DNA from 4 places in the Allobosea sp. NPDC055332 genome. Region 1 is predicted to be linked to each of the others. Evidence: predicted binding sites of a transcription regulator. Region 1 holds the regulator's gene; each other region holds the start of a gene.

Region 1 (4,084 bases):
AAGGCGCTGAAGAACATCAACCTCGATTTCCGCGACCGGCACGTCACCGCGCTGATCGGCCCGTCCGGCTGCGGCAAGTCGACCCTGCTGCGCATCTTCAACCGGATCTACTCGCTCTATCCCGAGCAGAAGGCGACCGGCGAGATCCTGCTCGACGGCCGCAACATCATCTCCAACAATGTCGACGTGAACGAGCTGCGCTCGCGCATCGGCATGGTCTTCCAGAAGCCGACGCCCTTCCCGATGTCGATCTACGACAATGTCGCCTTCGGCATCCGCCTCTACGAGAAGCCGCCGAAGTCGGAGCTCGACGACCGCGTCGAGGGCGCGCTGCGCCGCGCCGCGCTCTGGGACGAGGTCAAGGACAAGCTGAAGAGTTCCGGCATGGGCCTCTCCGGCGGCCAGCAGCAGCGCCTCTGCATCGCCCGCACCATCGCCCAGAAGCCCGAGGTCATCCTGTTCGACGAGCCGACCTCGGCGCTCGACCCGATCTCGACCGGCAAGATCGAGGACCTGCTCGAGCAGCTGAAGAGCGACTTCACCATCGTCATCGTCACCCACAACATGCAGCAGGCGGCGCGCATCTCGCAGTACACCGCCTTCATGTATCTCGGTGAGGTCATCGAGTTCGACGCGACCAACACCATCTTCATGAACCCGCACAAGAAGCAGACGCAGGACTACGTCACCGGCCGCTTCGGCTGAGTCCTCAGCGTCGGCCAGCTCCAAAGGATACGCCCCGATGTCCGACCATATCGTCCGCTCCTACGACGCCGATCTCGAAGGCCTGCGCCGCAGCCTCGCCGAGATGGGCGGCATGTCCGAGCGCATGCTCGGCGACTCCACCGTCGCGCTGGTCCGCCGTGACACCGCGCTTGCCCAGAAGATCATCAGTGCCGACCAGCGTCTCGACAACCTCCAGCGCGAGGTCGAGGAGAAGGCCGTCCTGACCATCGCCCGGCGTCAGCCGCTGGCGAACGATCTGCGCGAGCTGATCTCGGCGATCCGCATCGCCGCCGACATCGAGCGCGTCGGCGACCTCGCCAAGAACATCGCCAAGCGCGCCGTCGCGATCTCCGGACAGTTCTCGCCGCCGCATCGCGCTGTCGTCGGCCTCGAGCATATGAGCCGCCTGGTCCAGGCCCAGCTCAAGGACGTGCTCGACGCCTATGCCGCCAGCAACGAGCAGAAGGCGATGGAAGTCTGGCGCCGCGACGACGAGATCGACGCGCTCTACACCTCGCTGTTCCGCGAGCTTCTGACCTATATGATGGAAGATCCGCGTAACATCACCTTCTGCACGCACTTGCTGTTCTGCGCCAAGAATGTCGAGCGCATCGGCGACCACACCACCAATATCGCCGAGACCATCCATTACCTCGTCACCGGCCAGTCCATGGATGAAAGCCGGCCGAAGCTCGACACCACCAACATCCTCGTCGACCTGCCGGCAGCCAATGGCTGAACCGGCGGGCGCTTGAACGGACGCTGACATGCCCGCACGCATCCTGATCGTCGAGGACGAGGAGCCGCTCACCCTGCTCCTGCGCTACAATCTCGAGGCCGAGGGCTTCGAGGTCGATAGCGTGGCGCGCGGAGATGACGCCGAATTGCATCTGCGCGACCATACGCCGGATCTCGTCCTGCTCGACTGGATGTTGCCCGGCCTTTCCGGCATCGAGCTCTGCCGGCGCCTGCGCACGCGCCGTGACACAGAGCGCGTGCCGATCATCATGCTGACCGCCCGCGGCGAGGAGACCGAACGTGTGCGCGGCCTCGCCACCGGTGCCGACGATTATGTCGTCAAGCCGTTCTCGCTGCCCGAGCTGATCGCCCGCATCCAGGCGCTGCTGCGCCGCGCCAAGCCCGGCCATGTCGCCGGCCTGCTCGCCGCCGGCGATCTCGAACTCGACCGCACGACGCGGCGCGTCCGCCGCGCCGGCGCCGAATTGCATCTCGGCCCGACCGAGTTCCGCCTGCTCGAATTCCTGATGCAGGCGCCGGGCCGGGTCTATTCGCGGGCGCAACTGCTGGACGCCGTCTGGGGGCGCGACGTCTACATCGACGAGCGCACCGTCGACGTCCATGTCGGGCGGCTGCGCAAGGCGATCACCCCGGCCAATTCCAAGGATCCGCTGCGCACCGTGCGTGGCGCCGGCTATGCCTTCGACGAGACTTTTGCGCGCGGCTGACGGTTTTCGTCAGCGCGGTGCGGCGACGATGATCGCTGCGCCGGCGAGGCAGAGCGCTGCGCCAGCCAGATCGTAGCGGTCCGGCGGGACCTTCTCGACCAGCGTCATCCAGGCCAGCGACGCCACGATGTAGACGCCGCCATAGGCGGCGAAAGCGCGCCCGGCGGCGGGGCTGTCGACCAGGGTCAGCAGCCAGGCGAAGATCGCGAGCAGGATCAGGCCCGGCAGCAGCCACCAGACCGGTTTGTCCAGCTTCAGCCAGGCCCAGAAGGCGAAGCAGCCGGCGATCTCCGCCAGCGCCGCGCCGAGATAGATCGCGAATGTCGTCATGCGCGCCTGTCCGATTACCAGCCTGGCCCGAAGGCCTCGGCCAGCCGGGCGAACGCCGGACGATAGGCCTCCGATGCCAGCGGTGTCAGCGATTGGGCCTCATCGAAGCAGAACCAGCGGATTTCGCTGTGCTCGTCATTGGTGATCTCAGGCGCACGGCCGGTCCACTGGCTCACCGTGAACAGGTGCCAGAGCGCGGGTGTGATGCCGTCCGTCTCGGTCGTCTCGATGGTCTCGAAGTGGCGGAAACCCGTCGGTGTGATGCCGATTTCCTCTTGGAGTTCGCGGACTAGGGCCGCCTCGGCGGTCTCGCCCGGCTCGACGTGACCGCCGACCGTGTCCCAGCAGGACGGCCGGTTCCGGCGATGTGGCGATCTCAGTCCCAGCAGGAGCAGCCCCTCCTTGATCGGCAGGGCACATGCATACTCGATCGGGTGAGCGGCGGCGGTGTCCATGGATGCCTCATGCATCAAGCCTGTCCGACGACAAAAAAGCCGGCCCAAAGGCCGGCTTCTGTAACCTTTTTATCGAGAGGCGTCGTTACGCGCGGATGGCCTTGCGGTCGCGGCGGCGGTCGGCCGCCGGCTGGTAGGCGATACGGGCGTGATAGGCGCAATAGGGCAGGCCGGTCGCGCTGCGGCCGCCGCAGAAGCGGAACTCCGGCGAGGTCGGGTCGCCCATCGGCCAGCGGCACATGTATTCGCGCAGCTCCATGATGGTGACCCGCTCGGAGAACGGCACGACCACGTCCTCGGATGGGGCTGGCGCGCGCGCGACCTGCGCCTCGGCTTCGATCTCGGGCGAAAATTGCGGGGCGAGCGCCGTGTTGCCACGGGTCAGCCCGGCGCCGCCATTGCTGTGATGACCGGCCGGGTGGCTCGGCGGACGGGCAGCGGGCTTGCGCGGGCGTGGCGTGGCCGACCCCGGGCTCTTGGCCCGGCCGGAGAGGCCAAGGCGATGCACCTTGCCGATAACGGCATTGCGCGTGACATTGCCGAGCTCGGCGGCGATCTGGCTCGCGCTCAGGCCGTCATTCCAGAGCTTCTTGAGCAGTTCGACGCGTTCGTCGGTCCAGGCTCCGGCTTCGGTCATGGAATTGCACCTGTCTTCGTTATGCCCCGCCAGCAAGCCGGCGCGGCATAGGGAGAGATCATGGCGGAATCCGATACCGGCAGCGCCCGTCGCTAAACGGAAGCCGTTACGCCCGGAACTGACGATACTGGAGACGCCGCACGAGATGTCGTATCTGACGAGAAAGACCATACAAGATGGCCTGACTCAGCCACAAGAGTCGCCGAATCCTAATTCGGCTTTTCCCCAGCCAATCGCTGCAGACGGCCGGCCGGTGAGTCTAATTGGCAACGCTGCCGCGAGGGCAGGCGCAATTGACAGGGCGGGGCCGGTTTTGCATAGTCGCATCACGCAGCCGCCCCCAAGGGCGGCGCTTATGTTTTTGAGCGATCGGGATTTTCCTTCGATGCGGCTTGACGCGCGACGAGACGGCGGGAACGGCCAGCGACGATAATGTCGCCGGCGGGTCGCATCATGCCGGCATGCTGCCG
Region 2 (4,084 bases), on a different contig from region 1:
CATCGTGAACTCCTGGGCTCATCCGAGCGCGAGACGCCAAGAGCGGCGCCTCAGTCAGGAGCGACGTAGTCCTCTCGATCGTCGGGTGCTATGGACGTATCGTGGAGACACCCTCTCGAATTATGGAAGGCTGATGGATCGTCTGGACGCCATGGCGGTGCTGCTCGCGGTGGTGGAGGCCGGGAGCCTGTCGGCGGCCGCGCGCAAGCTGCGCATGCCGCTCGCGACTGTCAGCCGCAAGATCGCCGAGCTCGAAAGCCATCTGCGGGCGAAACTGATGCTGCGCACGCGGCGCGGAACCGAGCTGACCGAAGCGGGCCTCGCCTATATCGAAGCCAGCCGGCGGATCCTCGAACAGGTCGAGGAGGCCGAGCGCATGGCCGCCGGGGAATACAGCGCACCCCGCGGCGAGCTGCGCGTCACCGCTCCCACATTGTTCGGCCAGCGCCATGTCCTGCCGATCGCCCTCGCCTTCCTGGAGCAGAACCCGGAAATCGCGCTCAAGCTTCATCTCGAAGACAGGCAGATCAATCTCGCCGACGAGCACATCGACGTCGCGGTGCGGATCGGCCATCTCGACGCCGGCGGGCTGATCGCGGTGAAGGTCGGAGAAGTCCGCCGCGTGATCTGCGCCAGCCCGGCCTATCTCGCCCGCCATGGCAGGCCACGAACGCCGGAGGAGCTCAGGGATCATGACGGCGTCTCGTTCCGCGGCTTTTCGGTCACGCCGGAATGGCGCTATCGCGGCGACAATCCCGCCCTCGGCGAAGAGCCGAGAGCGCGGCTGTCGGTGAACTCGACCGCCGCCGCCATCGATGCGGCATTGGCCGGCTTCGGCCTCGTGCGCGTGCTGTCCTATCAGGTCGAGGAGCAGCTCCGGCAAGGCGCGCTCGAAGCGGTGCTGGAGCCGTTCGCGCCGGCGCCACTGCCGGTCAGCCTCGCCTATGCGGAGGGTGGACTGCGCAGCCTGAAGGTCCGCGCCTTCCTGGACTGGATGACGCCGCGCCTGCGTGCGCGGCTCGCTGCTCGCAGCCCCGAGCGCCCTTAGGAATTCAGTTTCCGCCGAACAATTCCGCCGCCCGCGCGTTCCTTGAATACACCTATCACGAAGATGAGGAGCGTCCGATGGACTGGAACCGCGTCGAAGGAAACTGGAAGCAGCTCAAGGGCAAGGTCAAGGAGCAATGGGGCAAGCTGACCGATGACGATCTCGACGTCATCGCCGGCAAGCGCGACCAGCTCGAGGGCAAGATCCAGGAGCGCTACGGCATTGAGAAGGACAAGGTCCGGACCGATGTCGACGCCTGGTACGGCCGCCAGACCTGGCATTGACCACTCACGGTCGATGCAGGCTGCAAGGCCGGCATCACCGCTGAGGAAGGCCTCGCCGGCTCGCACCGGCGGGGCCTTTCGTTTGCCGGAGCAGCGACGTCATCGCAACGTCACCGCGCCTCCCTAGCGTCACCTCGTTGGCCTTGGCCCTCTCGGGCCGCGACAGGGTGGGTGGACGCATGAAGCTCCTGGTCAAGCTGGCCGTCGCCGGCGCTGTTCTCGCCGCCTGCACGGCGCCTGCCGCCGCCGAGCCGATCACCGGCGCGGGTTCGAGCTTCGCCTTCCCGGTCATCGGCAAATGGGCGCAGAACTACCGCGTCGCCAAGTCCGACGGCGCCGAGATGACCCCGCTCGACATCGGCGTCGACTATGAGCCGATCGGCTCGCTCGGCGGCGAGGTCCGCGTCACCCAGCGCGCCGCCGAATTCGGCGCCTCCGACCGGCCACTCTCCGCCGAGGAGCTGCAGCGCTCGGCCCTGATCCAGTTCCCGATCGTGATGGGCGGCATCGTCCCGGTGGTGAACATCGACGGCATCGGCCCCGGCCAGATCCGCTTCACCGGCCCCCTCCTCGCCGACATCTATCTCGGCAGGATCAAGCTCTGGTCCGACCCGGCGATCAAGGCGGCCAATCCCGAGCTGAAGCTGCCCGACGCTCCGATCAGCGTGATCTATCGCTCGGACGGCTCGGGCACGACCTTCAACTGGACCGACTATCTCGCCAAGGCGAGCCCGGAATGGCGCGGCAAGGTCGGCGTCAACACGCAGGTCCCCTGGCCGGTCGGCGCCGGCGCCGAGCGCACGCAGGGCGTGACCGACGCGGTGAAGCGGACCAAGAACGCGATCGGCTATGTCGAATTCGGCCAGGTCGTGCGCGCCGGCCTCGCCTACGCCCAGGTGCAGAACAAGGCCGGCAACTTCGTCAAGCCGGATCCGGCGAGCTTCACTGCCGCCGCCGCCAGCGCCGAATGGGCCAAGGCCACGGACTTTTCGCTGATGCTGACGGACGCGCCCGGCGCCGAGGCCTACCCGATCGTCGCCACCACCTTCGCTTTGGTGCCTAAGCCGCGCACGCGCCGGACGCAGGAGGTGCTCGACTTCTTCCGCCTCTCCTTCGAGAGCGGCGCTGCCGACGCCAGCACGCTCGGCTATGTGCCGCTGCCGGAGACGCTTGTGAAGCAGGTCAAGGACTACTGGGCCAACAGCATGAAGGCCGGCAGCTGAGCTGACCCAAGCCTTCCGGCTCATCCGGCACCGACACTCACGCGCCGTTCATAGACTGGCCCTTATTCTGACCTCCGATGGATTCACACCCGGCCCCGGCCGGGCGACCAGGAGGACAGGCATGCTCAGGACGCTCGCTCTCGCCGCTCTCGTCGGCGCAGCCATCTCGTCCGCGACCAGCGCAAACGCCCAGTATTACGACCCGTATTACCGGCCGGCGCCGCGCTACGATTACGACAGGCCGCCGCCACCGCGCTATGACGATGACCGCCCGCGCTATCGCGACGACGGCCCGCGCTACGGCTATGATCGGCCGTCTCGCCGGCGCTTCGGCGACGTCTGTCTGACCTCGCGCGGCTCATGCGCGGCGGAACCCGCGCCACGGAACTCGTCCTGCGGCTGCTATATCGAAGGCTTCGGCATGAAGCGCGGCGCGATCGAGTGACCTACGCCGAGAAGCGCTCCCCTGTCGAAAGGCACCGCCTGCTGCCTTGAGAGGTAGCGGGCGGGCAAGGGAAATTCACTCGAATGCCGGCGGCCGGCTTGACGCTCCGACAAGGATACCAGCAGCTTCAGCGCCGCTGAAACTGGTTAATTTTACCTTGTTTTGCAGTTAACCTTGTCTTCATAGATCGCTTCGGGCTTTCTACCCTCAACGACGCAGCGGCAGCGGTGCGCAACGCAGGGTTGGGGTCGACTATGACGTTCAGGCTTCTTTCGCTTTCGGGTCTCGCCGCGGCGGCCCTTCTCGGCCTCGCCGCCCCGGCGGTCGCCGGCGGCTGCTACGCTTCCTCCTGCTACCGGGCGCCGGTCAGCACGTGCGGCGGCGGTTCCTGCTACAAGCTGGTCTCGACCCCGCCGGTCTACGGTACCGTCGATGAGAGCTATGTCGTGCGCCCCGAGCGTACCTTCTCCAAGGTCATTCCGGCCCAATACGACACGGTCACCGAGCAGGTGGTGCTCCAGCCGGAGCGCCGCGTCGCCCGCCACATCCCGGCCCAGTACAGGACCGTCTCCGAGAAGGTCCTGATCTCGCCGGCGACCAAGCGCTGGGAAGTCACCCGCGACGCTTACGGCCAGACGACCGGCTGCTGGGTGCATGTCCCCGCACAATACGGCTATCAGCAGCGCACCGTCGAAGTCTCGCCGGCCTCGGTCGACTACGACGTCATTCCGGCCGTGTATGGCCAGCGCAGCCGCCGCGTCATGGTCAGCGCCTCGCGGGTCGAGCACGAGACCGTGCCGGCCGAATATGCGACGCGCCAGCGCCAGGTCCTGGTCAGCCCCGGTTCGCAATACTGGGCCAGGGGCGGCTACTGAGTTTTCGAGTTTTCTTCGTAGTACCTGTCACCACGTAACAAGCACCTCACGCCCCGGCTTCGGCCGGGGCTTTTTTGTCTTGGATCGACAACTGGGGAGGCGCGCAAGTTGCCTTCCCCCGCCATCGTCGGGCCTGTCCCGACCATCCACGTCTTCGCCGGCCGTGCGCAGTGGGCAAGACGTGGATGCTCGCCACAAGGGCGAGCATG
Region 3 (4,084 bases), on a different contig from region 1:
TGCTGGGTCTGCCGCTTCGCATCGCCGATCGCATATTTCCCCTGCAGGTCGGCGCCGACGCAGCAGACGAACATGAAGTCGCCGGCGATCGTCGCCTGGGCGAAGGGCAGCCGGCTCTTGTAGACGCGATCGGAGGAAACGCTGCGCTTGGGCATGAGGTCGTCCTGTTCCGGCGGATCTGGTTGAATCAGGATCCGAACCTGTTGAATCGGTCTCTCAGGCGCCTGAATCGGAGAGGCAGGGGAGCACGCCAACCACCTGATTTGATTCAAGCTTTCCTGTCTCGGCAGGAGGCGCGGCATGCTGCCCTTGCCGTAACGGTGGCCAGCAGCCATCTGCGGGTGTATAGGCCCCCCTTCGCGCCAAGATGAGGTTAACGCAGGCGCGATGCGTGAAATCAGGAGCAAGACCCATGTCCGAGCGGTGGACGCCCGACAGCTGGAGGGCAAAGCCCGTCCAGCAGATGCCGGAATATCCGGATCAGGCAGCCTTGAAGGCGGTTGAGCAGCAGCTCGCCGGCTTTCCGCCGCTGGTTTTTGCAGGCGAGGCGCGCAAGCTCAAACGGGCGTTGGGCAAGGTCGCGGCCGGCGAGGCCTTCCTGCTTCAGGGTGGTGACTGCGCGGAGAGCTTCGCCGAGCATTCGGCCGACAATATCCGCGACTTCTTCCGGCTGTTCCTGCAGATGGCGGTGGTGCTGACCTTCGCCGGCGGCTCGCCGGTGGTGAAGGTCGGCCGTATCGCCGGCCAGTTCGCCAAGCCGCGCTCGGCGCCGAACGAGAAGATCGGCGATGTCGAATTGCCGAGCTACAAGGGCGACATCATCAACGATAACGAGTTCACGGCGGAGTCGCGGATTCCGGACCCGCGCCGGCAGCTCGAGGCCTACAGGCAGTCGGCGGCGACGCTCAACCTGATCCGTGCCTTCGCGACCGGCGGTTACGCCAATCTCGACAACGCGCATCGCTGGATGCTCGGCTTCGTCAAGGACAGCCCGCAGTCGCATCGCTACCAGGAGCTGGGCGACCGCATCACCGAGTCGCTCGACTTCATGCGGGCCATCGGCGTCGATCCCGAGACGCATCCCGAGATGCGTACGACGGATTTCTACACCAGCCACGAGGCGCTGCTGCTCGGCTACGAGCAGGCGATGACGCGCACCGACTCGACCACCGGCGACTGGTACGCCACCTCCGGCCATATGGTCTGGATCGGTGACCGGACCCGCCAGCTCGACCATGCCCATGTCGAGTATTTCCGCGGCATCAAGAACCCGATCGGCCTGAAATGCGGTCCGTCCCTGAAGCCGGACGAGCTGCTCAAGCTGATCGATGCGCTCGATCCGCAGAACCAGGCCGGCCGGCTCGTCCTGATCGGCCGCTTCGGCGCCGACAAGGTCTTCGACCACCTGCCGGCGCTGGTGCGCGCCACCAAGCGGGAAGGGCGTAACGTCGTCTGGTCGTGCGATCCGATGCACGGCAATACCGTCAAGGCGGCGAGCGGCTACAAGACCCGGCCGTTCGACCTGATCCTGACCGAGGTGAAGAACTTCTTCGCCGTGCATCAGGCCGAAGGCACGCATGCAGGCGGCCTGCATCTCGAGATGACCGGCAAGAACGTCACCGAGTGCACCGGCGGCGCCCGCGGCATGACCGATGCCGATCTCAACGACCGCTACCATACGGTCTGCGATCCGCGCCTCAACGCCGAGCAGGCGCTGGAGCTCGCCTTCCTCGTCGCCGAGCTGGTCAAGCGCGAGCGCTCCGGCCGCGCCCGGCCTGAGGTCGAAGCGGCCGAGTAACCGTTACAGTGGCGGGCCGGCTTCATCGGCCCGTCACCTTGACCACCTAACCCCCCGCCTCCCATGGTCGATGCCGAGAACGGCTGAAGCCGACGAAGGCGGGTATACGGTGATGAAACTCAAATTTGCAGCCGTTCTGGCCGCCTGTCTGGTCGCGGCTCCGGCGTTGGCGCAGGACGCCGCCAAGAAGCCGGCGGCCCCGAGCGGGCGCTTCGTCGAGATCGCGCGCTTCAAGGCTCCCTCCGCTCGCCAGGCCGCGGCGGTGGATGCTGCCCATGTCTACGCGATCACAGACCGCGCCATCGCCAAGCACGACAAGGCGACCGGTGCGCTGGTGAAGGAGTGGAAGGGGGCCGAGGACGGCCCGATCATCCATCTCGACAGCGGTGCGGTGGTCGATGGCAAGCTCTACGCCGCCCATTCCAACTACCCGGCCTCGCCGATGACCAGCTCGGTCGAGATCTGGGATGCCCAGACGCTCGAGCATGTCGGCTCGCACAGCTTCGGCATCCTGCTGGGCTCGCTGACCTGGCTCGACAGGCATGACGGCGCCTGGTGGGGCGTCTTCGCCAATTACAGCCGCGTCTTCGGCCAGAGCCAGCAGCCCTATGGCAATTCCTACTGGACGACGCTGGTCAAGTTCGACGAGGCCTGGAAGCCGGTGCAGGGCTGGACCTTTCCCGCCGCCGTGATCAAGCGGGCCGAGCCGATGAGCATGTCTGGCGGCAGCTGGGGCAAGGATGGCCTGCTCTACGCCACCGGTCACGATCACAAGGAGGTCTATGCCCTGCGCCTGCCGAAGATGGGCTCGGTGCTGGAGCTGGTCGCGACCTATCCGATCGAGGGCGAAGGCCAGGGTATCGCCTGGGATCGCAGCGGCGGTGCGGACACGCTGTGGATGATCAGCCGGGCAAAATCGGAGCTGATCGGCCAGCGCTTCGAGCGCTGACCGATAGGAGGCAGATCAGAACTTCAGCGCAGCGGCGACACGGCCGGTGTTGATCGTCGTCGTCGTGCCTTCGATCTCCGCGAAGCGGATGATCTGGTATTCGGCGCGCAGGAAGAGATTGTCGGTCAGGGCCCAGTCGACGCCGACGCCGGCGCTGAGGCCGAAGGCGTAGGTGTTCTTGCGCACCGTGCCGACCTGGAGCGGGTAGCCGTTCGCTTGCCTGCGGGTTTCCGTGGGCTGGCCGGCATTGGTGACGATCAATGCATCGGCATCGATCGTCGAGGTCGTGTTGAAGCGGCCGAGCGCCGCGCCGATCGTGCCGAAGGGCATGATCCGGCCGTAGGCCCAGCCCATGCGCAGGCGCAGGGTCGCGTAATCGTCGAGCTTGGCTGCCTGGTTGGTCGTCATCGACCAGTCGTAGACATTGCCGTTCGACAGCGGGCTGCGGCGGGCGATGTAGTCGGTGATGCGGTAATTGTGGCCTGAACGGGTGTAGTCCGCCTCCACGCCGAGCACGACATCGTCGAACAGGTAGTTGTAGCCGACGATGCCGAAGAACTGCGTGCCGCTATCGCGCTTGTCCGGCAGGTCGTTGATGAACGAGCCCATGTCGCGTTCGGCCGCCAGGTCGGTGTTGCGGAAGGCGGAATTCGCCAGATCGCGCAAGCCTTCGCCCGGTTTGAACTTGGTTTCGTTGATGCCGGCGCCACCGCCGATATAGAAGCCGGACCAGTCGAAGCGTCCACCGCCGAACATCGGCGGCGGCTCGACCGGCTGCTCGATCTGCGATCCGCGCAGGTAATCGGCACCTTGCGCCGCCTGTGGCAGCGCCAGCGTGCAGGCCATCGCAACGACTGGGGCGAGGGCGGCGATAGATGCAGCACGCATCGCGTGTCTCTCCGGGCAGGGGCGGACGCATGGTTACGCCGGCCCGGAGATGATTCATGCGCAGTTAACCCTAATGTCGGGTTAATGGATTGCCGATCCGATCATCCTCGCTCAGACATCCGCCCGCGGTCGGTCCATGCGATTCCCGGCTGTGAGGAGAGGGCGGATGATCCGGCACATCGTGTTCTTCACGGCCAGGCGGGCCGAGGATCTCGACAGGATCCGGCGCCTGCTCGGCCGGCTCGGCGACATCCCGCATGCGCTCGCCTTCGAGGTCGCCGCCAACGCCAGGATCGATCCGATCGGCAACGAGATCGACATCGTCGTCTATGGCGAGTTCGCCGACGAGGCCGCGCTCGCCGCCTGGAAGGCGCATCCGATCTATGACGAGACGACGCAGGCGGTGCGGCCGTTGCGCGAATTGCGCTATTCGGCCGATTTCCGTTCGG
Region 4 (4,084 bases), on a different contig from region 1:
GATCTGATCGTGCGCCGCAGCGAGGGCCGGATCATCTACGCCAACGCCGCCTATGCGGCGCTGATCGGCAAGAGCGAGATCGAAGCCATCGGCAGCGTCGAGCAGCCGCGCGTTCGCAGCGCTCGGCCAGTGCAGGTCCTGCCGGGGGGAGCTCGCGTCGTCGACGAATGCATCGAGACGCAAGAGGGCGAGCGCTGGCTCTCCTGGGTCGAGACGATCGTCCCTGTCGCTGCCGGGCAGACCGTGCTGCAGCGGGTCGGCCGCGAGATCAGCGGGCGAATCGCAGCTGAAACAGCACTGGAGGAAGCGCGCAGCCGGGCCGAGGAGGCAAGCGCCGCCAAATCGCGCTTCCTGGCGACCGTAAGCCATGAATTCCGCACTCCGCTCAACGGCATCCTGGGGATGGCCGACCTGCTCGGCGATACCAGGCTCGACCCGGAGCAGGCGACCTACGTCAAGGCGCTCAGAAGTTCGGGCGAGGCGCTGCTCGGGCTCGTCGACGACATCCTCGATTTCGCCAAGGTCGAGGCCGGCAAGCTCGAACTCGCCGACGTGCCGTTCGATCCCGCCGCGCTGATCGAGGACGTCACCGAGCTGATGGCGCCGCGCGCCCAGGCCAAGGGCATCGAGATCTCCACCTTACTCGGGCTCGACCTGCCGGGGCGGCTCGTCGGCGATGCAGAGCGCCTGCGCCAGATCCTGCTCAATCTCGTCGGCAATGCCGTGAAGTTCACGCAAGCGGGCGGCGTCGGCATCGAGGTGGATGCTGTCGCCGGTCAGTTCGTCGTCGCCATCGCCGATACCGGGCCGGGCATTCCGGCCGAGCGTCTGGCGACGATCTTCGAGGAGTTCGAGCAGGGCGGCATGGCCGGCCATCGCGACCAGGCCGGCACCGGTCTCGGCCTCGCCATCGCACGTCGGCTCGCCCGCGCCATGGACGGTGAGATCGAAGCCGGTAATCGCGCCGATGGCGGCGCATTGTTCCGGCTGGCCCTGCCATTGCGAGCCGGCACAGCCGAAATCGAGCCGCCAGCATCACCGAATTGGCAAGGTCGGCGCATCCTCGTGGCGTCGTCGGCGCCGTTCAGTGGACCCCACATTGCCGCCTGCCTCGAACGGAAGGGTGCGCAGGTTCTGCGGGTCGGCGATCACGCACAGGCCCTGGCGGCGCTCGCCGGCGATTCGGCCCTGTCCGCCGTGCTGGTCGACCGCAATCTTCCGGGCGGTGAGGTCGAGGCGGTGGCAGCTGCGGCGCGTCGCGCCGGCGTCGCCGATATCGTGATCATGCTGGCGCCGGCCGAGCGCCGAAGCTTCGGCTCGCCTTATGCTGCCGGCTTCAGCGGCTTCCTCGTCAAGCCGGTTCGGGCGCGTTCGCTGCAGGTGCGGCTCGACCCGGTCGAGCGGTTGCAGCACGCAGCCGAGGCAACGCCCGTCGGAGGCGCGTCGGCAGAACAGCCTGTCTCCGGTCTGCGGGTCCTCGTCGCCGAAGACAACGAGATCAATGCGCTGCTGCTGACCCGCACCCTGGAGCGGTTTGGCTGCATTGCGATCTGGGCGCGTGATGGCGGCGAGGCCATCCGCCTGATCGAGGAGGCGCGTTCCGGCCGGTCGCAAGAGTTCGATCTCGCCTTGCTCGATGTCCGTATGCCGGTGCTGGACGGGCTGTCCGTCGCCCGAAGAATCCGCGCGGCCGAGAAGGCGCTTGGCCTGGATCGGCTGCCGATCGTTGCAGTCACCGCCAATACGGCGGCGGAGGACCGGCGCGAGGCGCTCGCCGCGGGCATGGATGATTGCCTGGCTAAGCCGCTCTCGCGAGAGCACTTGCGCGGCTGGATCGATCGGCTTTCGCAGCAGCAAACGGCCGAAATTCTGTCGGCCTGAGCCGCGCTTCGATCCACAGGCGGTTGGCTTCGTCATCGCACTGACGTAGTTTTGTCGCGATCCCGTAAGACGGTCGGCGCAGAGCTGTCATGCGCCGATCCGAGATCGCAGAGGCCAGACCGTCTATGACGCGCGATGTTTTCGAGGGTTTCCGTCAGCCGGCAAAGCAGAAGCTGGTCGGCCAGGCCCTGTTGCAGCGCTTCTCGCCATCCAATCTGCTGGCGGCCGGCAAGCAGCTCGGCGGCTTCGCTTTCCCCGGGCCGGATGCCCTGTCGGGCACGCTCGGCCGCTCCGGCACGCTCGAGGTCAGGCTGGCCCGTGGCCCACGCGAGATCTGGAGGGCGCAGCGCCTGCGCTACCGCGTCTTCTATCAGGAGATGTCGGCCAAGCCCGATGTCATCTCGCGCATGTTCCGCCGCGATGCCGACCGCTTCGACGCCGTCTGCGATCATCTCCTCGTCATAGATCATGCCGCACGCGGCCGTTTCGGCGGGATCAAGCCGAAGGTCGTCGGCACCTACCGGCTGATGCGCGAGCAGGCCGTGGCCAAGCTCGGCGGTTTCTATACCCAGTCCGAATTCGACATTGCCCCGCTGCTGGCGCGCCACCCCGATCTGCGCTTCCTGGAGCTCGGCCGTTCCTGCGTGCTGAAGCCCTACCGCACCAAGAAGACGGTCGAGCTGCTCTGGCACGGCATCTGGGCCTATTGCCGGCATCACCGGATCGACGCGATGTTCGGCTGCGCCAGCTTCGACGGTATCGATCCCGACTTGCTGGCGCTGCCCTTGAGCTTCATCCACCACCACGCCACCGCCCAGGGCGAATGGCGCGTCGTGGCCCAGCCGCAGCGGCATGTGGCGATGGACCGGCTGCCAGCCGGCATGGTCGATGCCAAGCTCGCGCTGAAATGCCTGCCGCCGCTGGTGAAGGGCTATCTGCGCCTGGGTGCCCGCTTCGGCTCCGGTGCGGTAATCGACAAGCAGTTCGGCACCACCGATATCCTCGTCATCCTCCCGGTTTCCGCGATCGACCGGCGCTATCTCGACTATCTCGACGGCGACGCCGGACGTTACGCCGCCTGAGCGCGATCACTCGCCCGCGGCGGCGAGGTCGCGCAGCGCCTGCCGGTAGTCCGGATAGCGGAAGGTATAGCCGAGCTCGCGCTTCACCAGTGCGTTCGAGACCCGCTTGTTCTCGCCGTAGAAGCTCGCTGCCATCGGTGAAAGCTTTGCCGGGTCGAACGGGGTTTCCGGCGGCGGGGTGAGCCCGGTGACCTCCGCCGCGAAGCTGACGACATCCTGCGGCGGCGCCGGCTCGTCATCGGTGACGTTGTAGATCGCGCCGGCGCGCGGCGCCTCGATCGAGGCCATCAGCACGCCGGCGATGTCGTCGACATGGATGCGGTTGAAGACCTGACCGGGTTTGATCAGCCGGTTGGCGGTGCCGCCCCGCAATTTGGTGATGGGATTGCGGCCGGGGCCGTAGATGCCGGAGAGGCGGAAGATCCGGACCGGTTTGCCGCTGCGTTCGCCGAAGGCGAGCCAGTCCTGCTCGATCTCCAGCCGCTGCCGCGAGCGCTTGCTGGTCGGACGGCATTCAGCCTCCTCGTCGATCCAGGCGCCGCCATGGTCGCCATAGACGCCGATGGTCGAGAGATAGCCGATCCAGCCAAGCTTCTCGGCCGCCGCGAGCTTGTCGGCGAGCGCGCCGAGCACCGGATCGCCGTTTTCGTCGGGCTGGGCCGAGACCAGTACCGCGTCTGCATCCGCGACGAGCTTTGCCAGGGGCGTCGACACCGCAAAGCCGCCGAAGACCAGCGTATGCAGCCCTTGCTTGCTGAGCTCACCGGCCTTCTCGGCCGAGCGCACCGTGCCGGTGACCTCCCAGCCTTTCGCCAGAGCGGCGCGCGCGAAGAACCCGGCGGAATAGCCGAGGCCGAAGATGACGAGCTTCATGCAGGTTCCAGTTGGTTCGGAGAAGGCTGAGCCCATTCGGCCCTGACCTCGGGGTCGGTTTCCCGCGCGAGGCGTGCCGGCGCGAGTTCAGCAGCGCGGCTGGGCATGAGCTGCCAAAGTGCCCAGGCCGCCATCGCCCTAACCAGGGGCGAGGGATCGTCGAGCAGGGCTTCGGCGCTTGCGGCCAGTGCCGGATCATCGCTGTTGCCGATTGCGATCAAGACATTGCGGATGAAGCGGTCGCGGCC

The links. Region 1 encodes PhoB, which activates phosphate uptake and scavenging genes when phosphate is short. Its sites were predicted from a motif close to TGTCATNNANCTGTCAT; they were not measured.
Region 2: the regulator PhoB is predicted to act here: its motif matches at 1,430-1,446, upstream of pstS (phosphate ABC transporter substrate-binding protein PstS).
Region 3: the regulator PhoB is predicted to act here: its motif matches at 1,819-1,835, upstream of ACWIGM_RS08615 (cycloisomerase).
Region 4: the regulator PhoB is predicted to act here: its motif matches at 1,912-1,928, upstream of olsB (l-ornithine N(alpha)-acyltransferase).

The regions. Positions count from the first base shown of each region.
Region 1 is NZ_JBSHMO010000005.1:294,433-298,516, forward strand. Features, by position in the region: gene pstB (phosphate ABC transporter ATP-binding protein PstB) at 1-705, shown strand, start outside; gene phoU (phosphate signaling complex protein PhoU) at 743-1,465, shown strand; gene phoB (phosphate regulon transcriptional regulator PhoB) at 1,494-2,192, shown strand; gene ACWIGM_RS26905 (YnfA family protein) at 2,202-2,522, opposite strand; gene ACWIGM_RS26910 (NUDIX hydrolase) at 2,537-2,977, opposite strand; gene ACWIGM_RS26915 (GcrA family cell cycle regulator) at 3,063-3,614, opposite strand.
Region 2 is NZ_JBSHMO010000002.1:816,800-820,883, forward strand. Features, by position in the region: gene ACWIGM_RS12550 (MBL fold metallo-hydrolase) at 1-3, opposite strand, end outside; gene ACWIGM_RS12555 (LysR family transcriptional regulator) at 134-1,048, shown strand; gene ACWIGM_RS12560 (CsbD family protein) at 1,126-1,332, shown strand; gene pstS (phosphate ABC transporter substrate-binding protein PstS) at 1,512-2,555, shown strand; gene ACWIGM_RS12570 (hypothetical protein) at 2,677-3,000, shown strand; gene ACWIGM_RS12575 (hypothetical protein) at 3,255-3,875, shown strand.
Region 3 is NZ_JBSHMO010000002.1:47,729-51,812, reverse strand. Features, by position in the region: gene ACWIGM_RS08625 (RidA family protein) at 1-155, opposite strand, end outside; gene ACWIGM_RS08620 (class II 3-deoxy-7-phosphoheptulonate synthase) at 413-1,798, shown strand; gene ACWIGM_RS08615 (cycloisomerase) at 1,911-2,747, shown strand; gene ACWIGM_RS08610 (outer membrane protein) at 2,763-3,635, opposite strand; gene ACWIGM_RS08605 (Dabb family protein) at 3,802-4,084, shown strand, end outside.
Region 4 is NZ_JBSHMO010000002.1:1,421,474-1,425,557, reverse strand. Features, by position in the region: gene ACWIGM_RS15440 (response regulator) at 1-1,881, shown strand, start outside; gene olsB (l-ornithine N(alpha)-acyltransferase) at 2,007-2,963, shown strand; gene ACWIGM_RS15430 (SDR family oxidoreductase) at 2,970-3,836, opposite strand; gene queG (tRNA epoxyqueuosine(34) reductase QueG) at 3,833-4,084, opposite strand, start outside.